Regions from separate parts of the Paenibacillus sp. GCM10012306 genome, predicted to be linked through region 1. Evidence: riboswitches for the same ligand, from Rfam matches in the RefSeq annotation. Region 1 holds a riboswitch; each other region holds the start of a gene.
The links. Region 1 has a riboswitch for thiamine pyrophosphate ahead of thiC (phosphomethylpyrimidine synthase ThiC). Riboswitches for the same ligand answer to the same signal wherever they lie in the genome.
Positions count from the first base shown of each region.

Region 1 (3,094 bases):
CGGGCCGCACATGGAGCAGAAATGGGCTGTCTTGGCACCTTCTGCTGGCAGCGTCTCATCATGGTACTCCAGTGCCCGCTCAGGATCGAGCGACAGATGGAATTGATCCCGCCAGCGGAATTCAAAGCGTGCTTTGGACAACGCGTTATCCCGCTCTTGGGCACCCGGATGGCCTTTGGCCAAATCTGCGGCGTGGGCAGCAATTTTGTAGGCAATCACACCTTCACGCACGTCGTTCTTGTTCGGCAGTCCCAAATGCTCCTTGGGCGTAACGTAGCATAACATCGCCGTCCCGAACCAGCCGATCATGGCTGCCCCGATAGCGGAAGTAATATGGTCATAGCCCGGCGCAATGTCCGTGGTTAAGGGTCCCAGCGTATAAAATGGCGCTCCATGACAATGCTCAAGCTGCTTGTCCATATTCTCCTTGATTAGATGCATCGGCACATGGCCCGGCCCCTCTACCATGACCTGAACATCATGCTTCCAAGCTAGTGTCGTCAGTTCACCCAGCGTCTCCAGCTCCGCGAACTGGGCCTCGTCATTGGCATCAGCGATAGATCCCGGCCGCAGCCCGTCTCCCAGAGAGAAGGCGACATCATAGGCTTTCATAATCTCACAGATATCCTCGAAATGCGTGTAGAGGAAGTTCTCCTGATGATGAGCCAGACACCAGGCCGCCATAATCGACCCACCACGGGAGACAATGCCCGTCATTCGTCCGGCTGTCAGGGGGATGTAACGAAGCAGCACCCCAGCATGAATTGTAAAATAATCCACTCCCTGTTCCGCCTGCTCAATCAGCGTATCACGGTAAACTTCCCATGTCAGATCCTCTGCTTTTCCATTCACCTTTTCGAGAGCCTGATAGATCGGCACAGTACCGATCGGCACGGGAGAATTGCGGATAATCCATTCCCGGGTATGATGAATATTTTTGCCCGTAGAGAGATCCATAATGTTGTCAGCACCCCAGCGGGTGGCCCACCTCATCTTCTCCACTTCTTCCTCAATGGAAGAGGATACAGCAGAGTTTCCGATATTCGCGTTGATCTTCACAAGGAAGTTGCGCCCAATAATCATCGACTCACTCTCAGGGTGATTAATATTAGCTGGAATAATGGCGCGTCCACTCGCTACCTCATCCCTAACGAATTCAGGACTTACATTTTCTCGGATGGATATAAACTCCATCTCGGAAGTGATGATACCTTTTCGCGCGTAGTGCAGCTGCGTAACATTCCGGCCAGCTTTTGCTCGAAGCGGACGTCGCTGCAATCCTGGGAACGCCTCCACGGCCGATTTTCCCATCGCATGTCCGTTATCTTCTGGTTTAAGCGTCCGTCCCTGATACCATTCGGCATCCCCACGCTGCTCAATCCAGGACTTACGGTGAGGCGGCAGCCCCTGGCGAATGTCATTCTCAATGTCACTGTCTGTATAGGGTCCGCTAGTATCATAGACACGCACAGGGACGTTCTCCTCTTCGCCAGCAACCCCTTCGGTCCGTCTGAGCTTAATCTCCCGCATAGGTACCCGGATATCGGGATGTTGCCCTTCCACATACACTTTGCGACTACCCGGAAAAGCTGAAAGGTCCACCTTATCATACTCTCGTTTCTTGTCCTGCTCGTGTTCATGTGCCATCTTATGCATCCTCCTGTACTATGGGATATAAATAAGACAAGCGCCAAAAAAGCCGCTCCACATGGAGCGGCTTTATCCATGAACAACCAGAAAAATAGACCTGGCTATACAGAAAAAAGTTCCGTCTCCACTTTCCTACGCTGGTATGATCCAGATCAGGTTCAAGGGTCCAGGAATGCAATTTTCCCGTCTCAGCCTATTCAGGCTCCCCTAGTGGTTATCTTATCTAATTAGTTATAAGTTAACGGTATAATTGGAATTCGTCAACACCCTCTGCAGCTTTAGGGTTGGATGTGTTGTGTTAAGAACAGACAACAAGCAGAGGGTAACGCCGAAAAACCCTCTCTGATCAGAGAGGGCTCATTCCTGTGTAGAACTATTTAGCCGATTGCCATTTGCTCTCCAGCCATTGATCAAATTCGGCGCCTTTTTCACCTTCGTAAGCGTCGTAGATGTCGATTCTCATCTTCTTGAACTTCTCTTTGAAGTCCTCATATGAGTGGTCTTTCGGCAGACTCTTCTTGATTCTCAGTAGAATCTTGGACAAACCCTTAAATAGTTCAGGTTTGTTTTTGGACGGCTCTTGCACCTCTTCGCCAAAAGCCACTAATGCACGGTAAGCCGCCTCTTGTACGGTATATACAGGATCGTTCTCCACCAGACGCTTCAAAATATCAATAACCTGCTTATGCGGTGTACGGCCAAGCTCTTCTACTGCCGCCAAACGGGCTTTCCAATCCGCGGAACGACCCGCTTCCTTTTTTAACTGCTCATAATTTTCCGGCAGCTCTTGCTGCACTTCTTCGTTGTTCAAAAGTCACAATTCCCTTCTATAATCAATCTGTACCAATTCTACCGTACCGCTATCCCCAATATCAATCTTTTGGACAAACAAATAATAATCCCGTCTTACAGCTCCCCGGCTCTTCCTTCCGCATACCAATGCGGGATCAGCCTTTGAAAGTGATCATAGTCCGTGAACGCCATCCGGCAGCGCGCCTGCATCCCCTCAATATCAGCACTTCCGAATGGAATCGCCCACTGGATCGAAAATATAGAAGTATAGGCCACATACACTGCGAGTCTGACCCAGAAATCCTGAGGAGGAGGCCCATCGAAGTAACCATCCAATTTTCCACGTGTAAAAGCAACGCTATGCTCTCGGTCAAATGCTTGCAGCTTGTAAAATTCTTCAGCATAATCCCCGTTATCCCAACGATTGAAATCGATGATACCAATCCGGCCCTCACTTGTGTAAATATGATTACCGATGTGGAAATCGCCGTGCTGATATACTTTTTTCACTTGCGAAATCGCCCCGATATTCTCCCTCACAAAAGCAATCGCCATCTTATCACCTTCAACCCTGAAGGGACAGCCTTGCTCATACTCCTGTACCCGCTGTAATATCTTGGCCTGCATCCGACTTTCCCAATCTGCAAGATCA
Region 1 is NZ_JBHRYW010000012.1:196,301-199,394, reverse strand. Features, by position in the region: gene thiC (phosphomethylpyrimidine synthase ThiC) at 1-1,647, opposite strand, end outside; TPP riboswitch at 1,763-1,869, opposite strand; gene ACFORK_RS23230 (HEAT repeat domain-containing protein) at 2,024-2,461, opposite strand; gene ACFORK_RS23225 (aminoglycoside phosphotransferase family protein) at 2,557-3,094, opposite strand, start outside.

Region 2 (3,094 bases), on a different contig from region 1:
GGTGCAGATTGAGGAAGAAAAGCTCCCCTTTAGCATCGCCTTGGAATTTGCCGACCGTTTCCGTACCCTTGAGAACGTCAGTGTACAGGATGAACTGATGGTTATTCACAGCGGAGAACGGTCCTTCCGTCAAGTCGAGGATTTTATCTTTAATGGTCTGGCGGATGGGCTGAAGCCGTTCTTAGACCAATCCGAGCTGAACGGGGCTTATTTTGAGACGCTGCCTTTTTTTGTAGATGAACGTATGCTGGTACAAGCCTTTTATGGTCTGGAACCGGATGGAGATACCGATGATATCCCTTTGAACATACGCTTTCGCGCCTCCCAGCTTGATGGGCTGGATGCGGCCAATCGCCCCTACATCAGTGCCAGCGATCCTGGATACATCGAACAATACTGTCAAGAGCATACTTATAACCGTTGGGGTCCCCAAACGTATTATATAACCAATGAACAGACCTTCTGCTGCATCAGCCGGGCTGAACGCTCACTCGCCGTACCGCTTGCCAATCAAATGTACGGGGAATATTATTATGGCCTGCTACTTAATATGTTCCACAAGATCGTCCTGCTGAAACTTGCCAATATGCACTCCCGGCTGCGCATCAATCGGGATAATGATGATATTGAGGATCTGATCTTCTACATCAATAAGTTCTCAGCCAAATTCTATTTTCTGGAGCTGATCTCGGGGTCGCAGGGTCGGGAGATTTTCATCCAGCTCCGCAAAGTTTATGGCAACGATGCGCTGTTCGACGAGGTGAAGCAGACACTGAATGATCTGTTTCAGTATCAGGTGCAGTTCCAGTCGAAACGGCGAGATATGCTGCTGATGATTCTGACCGTCTTCACTGTGGTAAGCGGGATATACGGAATGAATCAGGTGATTGACGATCTGGAGGGCAGTATTCAATGGGGCAAAATGATGGAATATTCCCTCTTCCAGTATTTCGCGCTAGCATTAACCTTCAGCGGTATTGTGATCAGCATTGTCCTGACTGTACGGGAGATCTGGAACAGCATCACGGCCCGCCGCCGGAAAAAAATTAAATATCAGGGGTAGTCGAAGCGCCTTAAGCTGCCAAATGAACAACAAAGCTGCTGGACAACGAAAAGATGGGCGTCTATAATTACACCGTAAGCAAGTAGCATCACCCGTTAACTTCATAGCACCAGGGGGGCTGGAATTGGCCGGCTGAGAGTGTATCCCTCAAGATACTGACCCTTATACCTGATCTGGATAATGCCAGCGTAGGAACCGTAATTGAGCATGGCCGCTTTAGGGCCAATGCCATCCTTGCGCAAAGCCGCGTCCCGTTCATCTTCGGGACGCTTTTTTTATGGTATATTTCCGATTAATGCATTTCATGGGGAATTGAATCGCGCTGCCTGCATTTTAGGTAGCGGGTGACGATGTGAAGACGGGAAATTCGCCGGAATTGACGCAGTCATACTGCTGAGGACCGGTACCATCAAAGGAGAGATAGAAAAAATGGGAGTCAAGAAACTGCTTATGCTGAGCCTGACCTGTTTGCTCGTTATCGCGGTTGCCGGATGCGGTAGCAATAACGGCAACTCTGCCGGAAGCAACAAGGAAGCAGACAAGACAAACACTGGCGCCACTCAGACCGCCGGGGAGTCAGGCACGCCGCAAGAACTGACCAAAATCAAGATCGCGCTCGACTGGACACCGAACACGAACCATACGGGGTTATATGTCGCAAGAGATCTTGGGTACTACAAGGAAGAGGGACTGGATGTTGAAATTGTGCAGCCTGGCGCAGCCGGTGCAGACACGATGGTCACTTCCGGTGAAGCCGCTTTTGGTATCGGGTATCAGGAAGGCCTGACTTTGGCCCGCCTACAGGGCGTACCGCTGGTCTCGCTTGCCGCCATCATTCAGCATAATACGTCTGGTTTTGCGGCTCCGAAGAGCAAGGGCATTACCTCTCCGAAGGATTTTGAAGGAAAAACATATGGAGGCTGGGGTTCCCCGGTGGAAGAAGCAGCACTCAAAGCTATCATGGACCCGGAAGGCGCCGATGTGAAAAAGGTAAAGATCATCAATATGGGCGAAGCCGACTTTTTTACAGCTGTGAAGCGGGATATTGATTTCGCCTGGATTTTCTATGCCTGGACCGGTATTCAAGCTGAACTGCGCGGGGAACCAATCGACATGCTCTATGTAAAGGATTACGCGCCACAGCTCGATTATTACACACCTGTGCTGACCACCAGCGAGAAAGAGATCACCGAGCATCCCGAGATCGTCAAAGCCTTCGTTAAAGCGACCTCCAAAGGCTACAAATACGCCATCGATCATCCAGAGGATGCCGCGAATATTCTGATCAAAGCCGTCCCTGACCTCGATCCGAAACTTGTGATGGCCAGTCAGAAATGGCTCAGTCCAAAATATCAGGATGATGCGCCGCGCTGGGGTGAACAAAAGGCCGAGGTCTGGAAAAACTATGCCGACTGGATGTATGGCCTTAAGCTGCTCGAGAAACCAGTAGATACCAGCAAAGCGTTTACGAATGATTATCTCCCGGCAGCACAGTAAATAAGTGTATTCATATTCAACCATAATAGATTAAGAAAGGATTGATTATATTGGCTAACACACTACTCAGCATTCAGGTTATTCCTAAAACTCCTAACAATGAGGATTCCATCCCTTATGTGGATAAAGCTATCGAGGTTATTCAGAAGTCTGGTGTGAAGCATCAAGTGAACCCGCTCGAAACGACGATGGAAGGCGAACTAAATGACCTGCTAGAAGTCGTGCGCGAGATGCATGAAGCACTAGTCCAAGCCGGCAGCCCGAGCGTTATCTCCCAGATCAAAATCGCCCACAATCCGAACGGAATCAGCATGGACAAACTGACGGAGAAATACCGGCCGTGAGATCGTCCTGGAAGCAGATATGGCCGCCCTTTGTGGCGGTCATCTTCTTTTTGACAGTATGGCAGCTATCCGTATCTTTCTTTGATATTGAAAAATGGATTCTGCCTAGTCCCCGCGATATCGGGCATGAATTCGCAGGCAATCCCGCCGGCATCTGGGAGCATACGCTGGCTACACTGAAGCTGACGCT
Region 2 is NZ_JBHRYW010000011.1:41,380-44,473, forward strand. Features, by position in the region: gene ACFORK_RS21695 (hypothetical protein) at 1-1,063, shown strand, start outside; TPP riboswitch at 1,165-1,276, shown strand; gene ACFORK_RS21700 (ABC transporter substrate-binding protein) at 1,493-2,560, shown strand; gene ACFORK_RS21705 (MTH1187 family thiamine-binding protein) at 2,611-2,904, shown strand; gene ACFORK_RS21710 (ABC transporter permease) at 2,901-3,094, shown strand, end outside.
Region 2: linked by a shared signal. The riboswitch ahead of ACFORK_RS21700 (ABC transporter substrate-binding protein) and the one ahead of thiC (phosphomethylpyrimidine synthase ThiC) in region 1 are both predicted to bind thiamine pyrophosphate.

Region 3 (3,094 bases), on a different contig from region 1:
CTCTCTCCGGGGACGACCGTCATAGATATACCGCTGCTTCCTGTGCAAGCTCCGTAAATCCAAGGGATACCTGTCTTGGCCGAAATATCGTTAATAATCATTCTGACCTCAAAATTATCGGAGGCATCGAGAATCAAATCGACCCCACGTGCATACTCTACAATCTCATCGGCGGCAGCATCGGCTACAATTCCTTCCACAGTCACATAAGAGTTCACGCTCTGTAGTCTCTGTGCCGCTGCGATTGCTTTGGGTAATCTTTGCTCTGCATCGGCTTCACTGTACAAATTCTGGCGCTGGAGATTGCTCCACTCCACGTAATCCCGGTCGACGATCACTATTTTGCCTACCCCGGCGCGGACCAGCGTCTCGGCAATAGCAGACCCCAGTGCGCCTGCACCCAGAATGAGCACACTGGAGGCGGCTAGTCTTGCTTGACCTTCCGCGCCTATGCCGTGAAAACGTACCTGCCTGCTGTACCGCTCCTGTTCTTCCGTAGTTAGAGTCAATTCGTTCAACCTCCCCCCACAAAATGTACAAACTCTATCCGGTCACCTTCGGACAGCCGGGTGACGCCATATGCGTCCTTGGGCACCACTTCACCGTTTACTTCCACCAGAACTCGCCGCCCTTTCCAGGGTGTCTCTGCCAAAATATCGGCAACAGTAACACAATGCTGTCTTAGTAGGGTGTCTTTTCCATTCAGTTGAACCTGCATATCTTCACCTCCCCTCAAGCCATGCAGTCTGAATGGCTGTGTGGTAAGCTTCTGCTTGTGCCACTGGATCTGCTGCGCTGCTAATGCCAGATAGAATGGCAATCCCCTCTGCACCGCGCCTGATGACTGCTCCGGCATTGTCCGGCTGAATTCCTCCGATGGCAATGACCGGAACCGGGCATCTAGCTGCGGTTTCTTCGAGAATGTCCAGACCACGTGGGGGCAGACCCGGCTTGCTGGCAGATTCATAGACATGGCCAAAAAGGCAATAATCTGCTCCTTCACCCGCCGCGCTGACTGCTTCTTGTGGCGAATGGATGGAGCAGCCGATGCGCATTCCTGGGGCTAAAGGTCGCGCCGAAGTTACACGTAAGCTATGTCCTGCAAGCTGTACACCGCCGGTCCCTGCGGCAAGAGCGACATCCAATCGATCGTTCACAACAATAGCTTCCAGAGGGATGCCTGCTTGGTGCATTTGGGTTACGATTTCGAAAAGCGCTTTGGCTGTAAGCTGTCTATCCCGCAGGTGGAAATAGTCTACATAGGGGAGAACAGCTAGGGAAAGACGCAGCCAATCTGCAAGCGATATTCCTTCCGGGGAGATCAGATGCAGTTCAGGGCCGTTAGCGGCGGGAAATCGTTTTTTCATAAAAGGAATCGCTCCATGTTACGTAATGGTGTTGCACTCCATAAAATCCAACACAAAAAGCCGCCCTCCTGATCGGAAGACGGCTAAGCACGACAACGGAAAACAAGCCATAACAAAAGGCAAGCCCGGACTCTTAACGCGCACTTCCCTACGCTGGTATTAACCAGATCAGGTTCAAAGGGTCCGAATATTGCATTCGTCTCAGCCACGCGGCTCCCCTAGTGTCGGTTCGTATGAGATTGTTAATGTCACTATACACGATTATTCAGGGAGATACAATTGGAAATTGGGAAAATGTTGAATAAGAGTAGACGGATAAAATTCATAGAAATGAGGGCGAAGGTTGTTCTATCTTGGTATAATAAACGATAAGAAGAATGGAGCTAACCGATATGGAATTGCTCGATCCGAGAGTCGATTTTGTGTTCAAACGAATCTTTGGCAGTGAGAATAACAAGGATGTGTTGTTGGCTTTTCTGAACCGTATATTTATTCAGGCTGGAGAACCACCGCTTACCGAGATTATCCTGATGAACCCTTACACCGACAAGGACGATCCGCTCGACAAGCAGTCCATATTCGATGTTTATGCAAAGACAACTGAGGGTAAGCTGATCGATATCGAGATGCAGTTATTCAACAAGTATGATATTGAAAAGCGGACGCTGTTCTATTGGAGCAAACGGTATGCCAGTCAGCTTAAGGAAGGTGAAAAGTACCAGGAGTTGAAGAAGTGTGTGACGATCAACATTCTGAACTATGCTTTCCTGTCAAATGACGAATACCACAGTGTATTTCATCTCCGTGAAGACCGCACTGGAATACAGTTTATTGATGATATCGAGGTGCACTTTTTGGAGCTGCCGAAGCTTGAAGATATGATTCCTTCGAATAGCGGACTAGAAAATTGGCTGCTGTTCCTCAAAGGAGTAGACCCAACCCATTGGGAGGTGCTGAAGATGAATGAACCAGGACTGGAAAAGGCTATGGACACCCTGCAGTACTTAAGCCAGGATTCGGAGGCCCGCCGTTTGTATGAAGCCCGTCAGAAATATCTGCATGACGAAGCGTCAATGATCGAAGGGGCGAAGCAAGCCGGACTTAAAGCTGGTGTTGAGGAAGGAATTAAAGAGGGGATCAAAGAAGGGATCAAAGAGGTTGCCAAGAACATGCTGTCCTTGAATATGGATATCGCTACCATTTCCAAAGCAACTGGATTGTCGGAACAAGAGATTCTTGCGCTGAAAAAGTAGCTAGAGGATTGAAATAGTCAACTCTGTTCCGTGGAAAACTACAGCAAGTTTTATTGTGAATTTAAGAATAATTAGCTATTATATAGCTACAAATAAATACCGTGCTTGTTTTTATCCCCGGGTAAAAACGAAGAAAAGCATTGAGTCTCATTCCCGTTAGGGCCTATTTATTAGGAGGGGTGAGATTCAATGCTTTTTTTAAACCTATATAAGACGAACTTAAGAACCGAACGTAAGGCTCATCGTCACTACGGTGGAATGTTTGGACTTCCGGTCGCTGTTGTCCCCAGATTTCCTCTTTAATACCGCTTCTAGCGGTTGGAATCTGGTGACAAAGGCGATCGCTTCGCTCCTACAGTTCCAAACTTCCCCCTTCACTCCTCTTCGCTTTTCGTTACTTTCTTTTGTTCGGCTTATATAATTCTACTTTCCAGAGGTGCCACGAATGCGAATCTTAAGTGATAAGGATGTTAA
Region 3 is NZ_JBHRYW010000015.1:17,365-20,458, forward strand. Features, by position in the region: gene ACFORK_RS25220 (ThiF family adenylyltransferase) at 1-509, opposite strand, end outside; gene thiS (sulfur carrier protein ThiS) at 515-718, opposite strand; gene ACFORK_RS25230 (thiamine phosphate synthase) at 723-1,367, opposite strand; TPP riboswitch at 1,496-1,597, opposite strand; gene ACFORK_RS25235 (Rpn family recombination-promoting nuclease/putative transposase) at 1,760-2,620, shown strand; gene ACFORK_RS25240 (ornithine cyclodeaminase family protein) at 3,066-3,094, shown strand, end outside.
Region 3: linked by a shared signal. The riboswitch ahead of ACFORK_RS25230 (thiamine phosphate synthase) and the one ahead of thiC (phosphomethylpyrimidine synthase ThiC) in region 1 are both predicted to bind thiamine pyrophosphate.

Region 4 (3,094 bases), on a different contig from region 1:
ACCTATTATTTGTCGTTAATTATTAATCGTTCCAATTCCCCTCTTCAGATACTATTTGCACTTTATTACTCCCTCTGGAGGTCTAAAACCTCTTATTCACGCTAGACATTTGTTATATTTATCACTGCTTTTGTTCTCTTATAGTACCGTATTTCAATATCCTTATCGTTTTGTATTTCTTTCATTTGATCAGTAGTTATTTTGAACTTCATTTCTCTTCCATCAGATGTTTTTACAATAACTATATTACCTCTTCTATTGACCAATTGACCTTGAAATATCATAAAACCTTGCTTCGCTAAGTCTAAAATTATCACAATTGCTATAACAACAAATATTGGGATCGGAAAGAATTGTACAATCAACACCCAAGTTGGTCTCTCTAATAAGATACTTGCGAATAACTGCATCAATGAAATGATAATAAACATTAACGACATAAACATAACTATTTGTAATTTTGTTTTCGCAGTCCTTTCTTTCATCTTGTCACTCCTTTTATTTTAGCGTTCTTGTCATGCTACTAGTATTTTAGGATAGCCCGGAGACATCTTCGTCTTCTGATACTTCATCTAGTGGTAATGACGCATTAAGTAATTCCCCTTGGTCATCCATTTCTCGCAAAAAAGCATTAACAGTATCAACATCTATCGTTTGCACTATTATCAAGTGTCCTATATGAATTCCTGGTAATTCTAGTGCTGCTTGTCTAGCAAAATGCTGCTTTAATTTATCCGGTGTTGTAATGATGCACCAACGTTTTACTCGATCATTAAATGTTAATGTAATTTCAATGAATTCCATTGTTTCAAGGTCATCATCGAATTTCCAATCAGTCAATATATGCACTTCTTCGTCAGTAAAATTAAAGTAGTACTTATCAATCCAAACGCTTCTTCCGTGGTCTCCGACGATCCTAATTTTTTCTTCTTTTTCAGCTAGTATTTCATATTTCTTCCCTTTGGTTAGCGCATTTTCATAATTCCCGATACTGCTACAGATTGCTTTGTCTAATTCCAATGAGATCACCTTAGTTGAATGGATTGAATACACTGGTTCTTAATTTTTAGGCACACTGATTTTAACAAAAACAGCCCCTGCTATTTACAATACTATAAAATATGGTATATTTATATCCGAATTATGAAACTTGATAGCGATAAAACCTTTTTTCACTAGGGGAGCCTGTATTTGGCTGAGACGAAAGCGGTAAGCTTCGGACCCTTGGAACCTGATCTGGATCATACCAGCGGAGGGAAGTGGAACTGAAATTCGGGTATTGCATGGCTCTTCTTTTTGCAAACTTAAATTTTAGACCCCTTTATTTCCGCCGGGAGATAAAGGGGTCTTTTTTTATCGTGCTAAGGAGGTTACGGTGATTACGGAAATCATCTCTGTGCACAATTTATCCTACGCCTACGCCAAATCTGCATTGGCACCGGTACTGACAGACATCTCCCTTACGGTTCACCAAGGTGAATTCGTTTCCGTTGTCGGGACCAGTGGATGTGGTAAAAGCACGCTTTTCAAAATTATCGCCGGATTGCTGGAGCCGAGCAGCGGAGAGCTACATCTTCACGGAGTTTCGGCTACCGCCAAGCGGTTAGGCCAGGTCGCTTACATGCCCCAGCAAGATCTGCTGCTGCCCTGGAGGACGGTACTGGAGAATTGTCTGCTTCCCTGGGAGATCAAGCGCAGCCGTAGCAAAGCCCAGGTTACTAGTCAGGTTATTGAACTGCTGGAGCGCTTAGGTCTGGCTGGCATTGAAAATTCATTCCCCCATGAATTGTCAGGCGGAATGCGGCAGCGGGTAGCTTTTCTGCGAACGCTTATTACGGGGGGCGACCTACTGCTGCTAGACGAGCCCTTTGGGGCACTCGATCATATGACCAAACGAGAAATGCATAGCTGGTTACTGGAGATTTTGGATGAGCTGGACAAGACGATTCTCTTCATTACGCATGATCTGGAAGAAGCTTTGCTGCTCAGTGACCGCATCTACCTCTTGCCTGGACGGGCAGAAGGACAAGTAGAGGAAATACTCGTGGATCTGCCGAGGCCCCGGCATTGCCGAATGAATTATGAGCCGCGGTTTATAGAGCTGCGGGCTGAACTGGAGCGCAGACTGTATGACAAAACTGCTGTTTAGAACAAGCTGGCGGAATTATGGACCGTTCTTACTTCTGCTGCTATTTATTCTCGGTTTGTGGGAGACGCTGGCGCGGATAGATGTCCTGCCCCCCTTCATTCTCCCGGGTCCTCTATCCATAGGGACCGCTCTGGTTGAAAACAGGAAATTACTATTCGGGCTACATTTGCCCGCCACCTTACAAGAGGTACTGCTTGGCTATGCTTTGTCCGTCACCTGCGGTACTTTACTGGGACTTGGCATGCATATGTGGCGTCCGCTGGAAAAGGCACTGTATCCCTTTGTTATCATCAGCCAGACCATTCCGCTGATCGCGCTGTCTCCTGTCTTCATTATGTGGTTCGGATACACGCTGTGGAGCAAGGTCGCCGTGGTGTTCCTGACCGCCTTTTTCCCAGTGGTAGTTGGTACTTATGATGGGCTGCAGCAGAAGATTCCTGCCTACGAGGACCTGCTCCGCACCATGGGTGCCAGCACACGCCAAATTCTGCTCAAGACACGAATTCCGCTGGCGCTGCCCTCTTTCTTTTCCGGCCTCAAGCTGTCGATGGTCTACTGTGTGATTGGGGCAACGATTGGCGAATGGCTCGGTGGCAGCAAAGGGCTCGGTTATTTTAGCCGCAGAATGGCAGGGAACTTGCAGAGCAAAGAAATGTTTGCCGCAGTGGTCTTGCTATCCGCGATGGGCGTTGGCTTGTTTCTCGTTATCGCTATGATTGAGAAGATTATTTTTAAGAAAAGAGGATTTCACAACAAATGATTACTAGACATCACAGGTTCAAAAAGATTGTTCCGCTTCTGTTGCTTGCAATGACAGTGTTGCTTGTGAGCGGTTGCGGCGAAAAGGTAAAGTCTAAAAGCTCTGGAAGCGAAACCGGGGCAGCAGCAAGTAAGCCGCATAAACTCACACTGATGCTGGATTGGTACCCGAATGCTGTCCATTCC
Region 4 is NZ_JBHRYW010000026.1:6,779-9,872, reverse strand. Features, by position in the region: gene ACFORK_RS28985 (hypothetical protein) at 102-485, opposite strand; gene ACFORK_RS28980 (hypothetical protein) at 532-1,020, opposite strand; TPP riboswitch at 1,168-1,275, shown strand; gene ACFORK_RS28975 (ABC transporter ATP-binding protein) at 1,376-2,149, shown strand; gene ACFORK_RS28970 (ABC transporter permease) at 2,130-2,909, shown strand; gene ACFORK_RS28965 (ABC transporter substrate-binding protein) at 2,906-3,094, shown strand, end outside.
Region 4: linked by a shared signal. The riboswitch ahead of ACFORK_RS28975 (ABC transporter ATP-binding protein) and the one ahead of thiC (phosphomethylpyrimidine synthase ThiC) in region 1 are both predicted to bind thiamine pyrophosphate.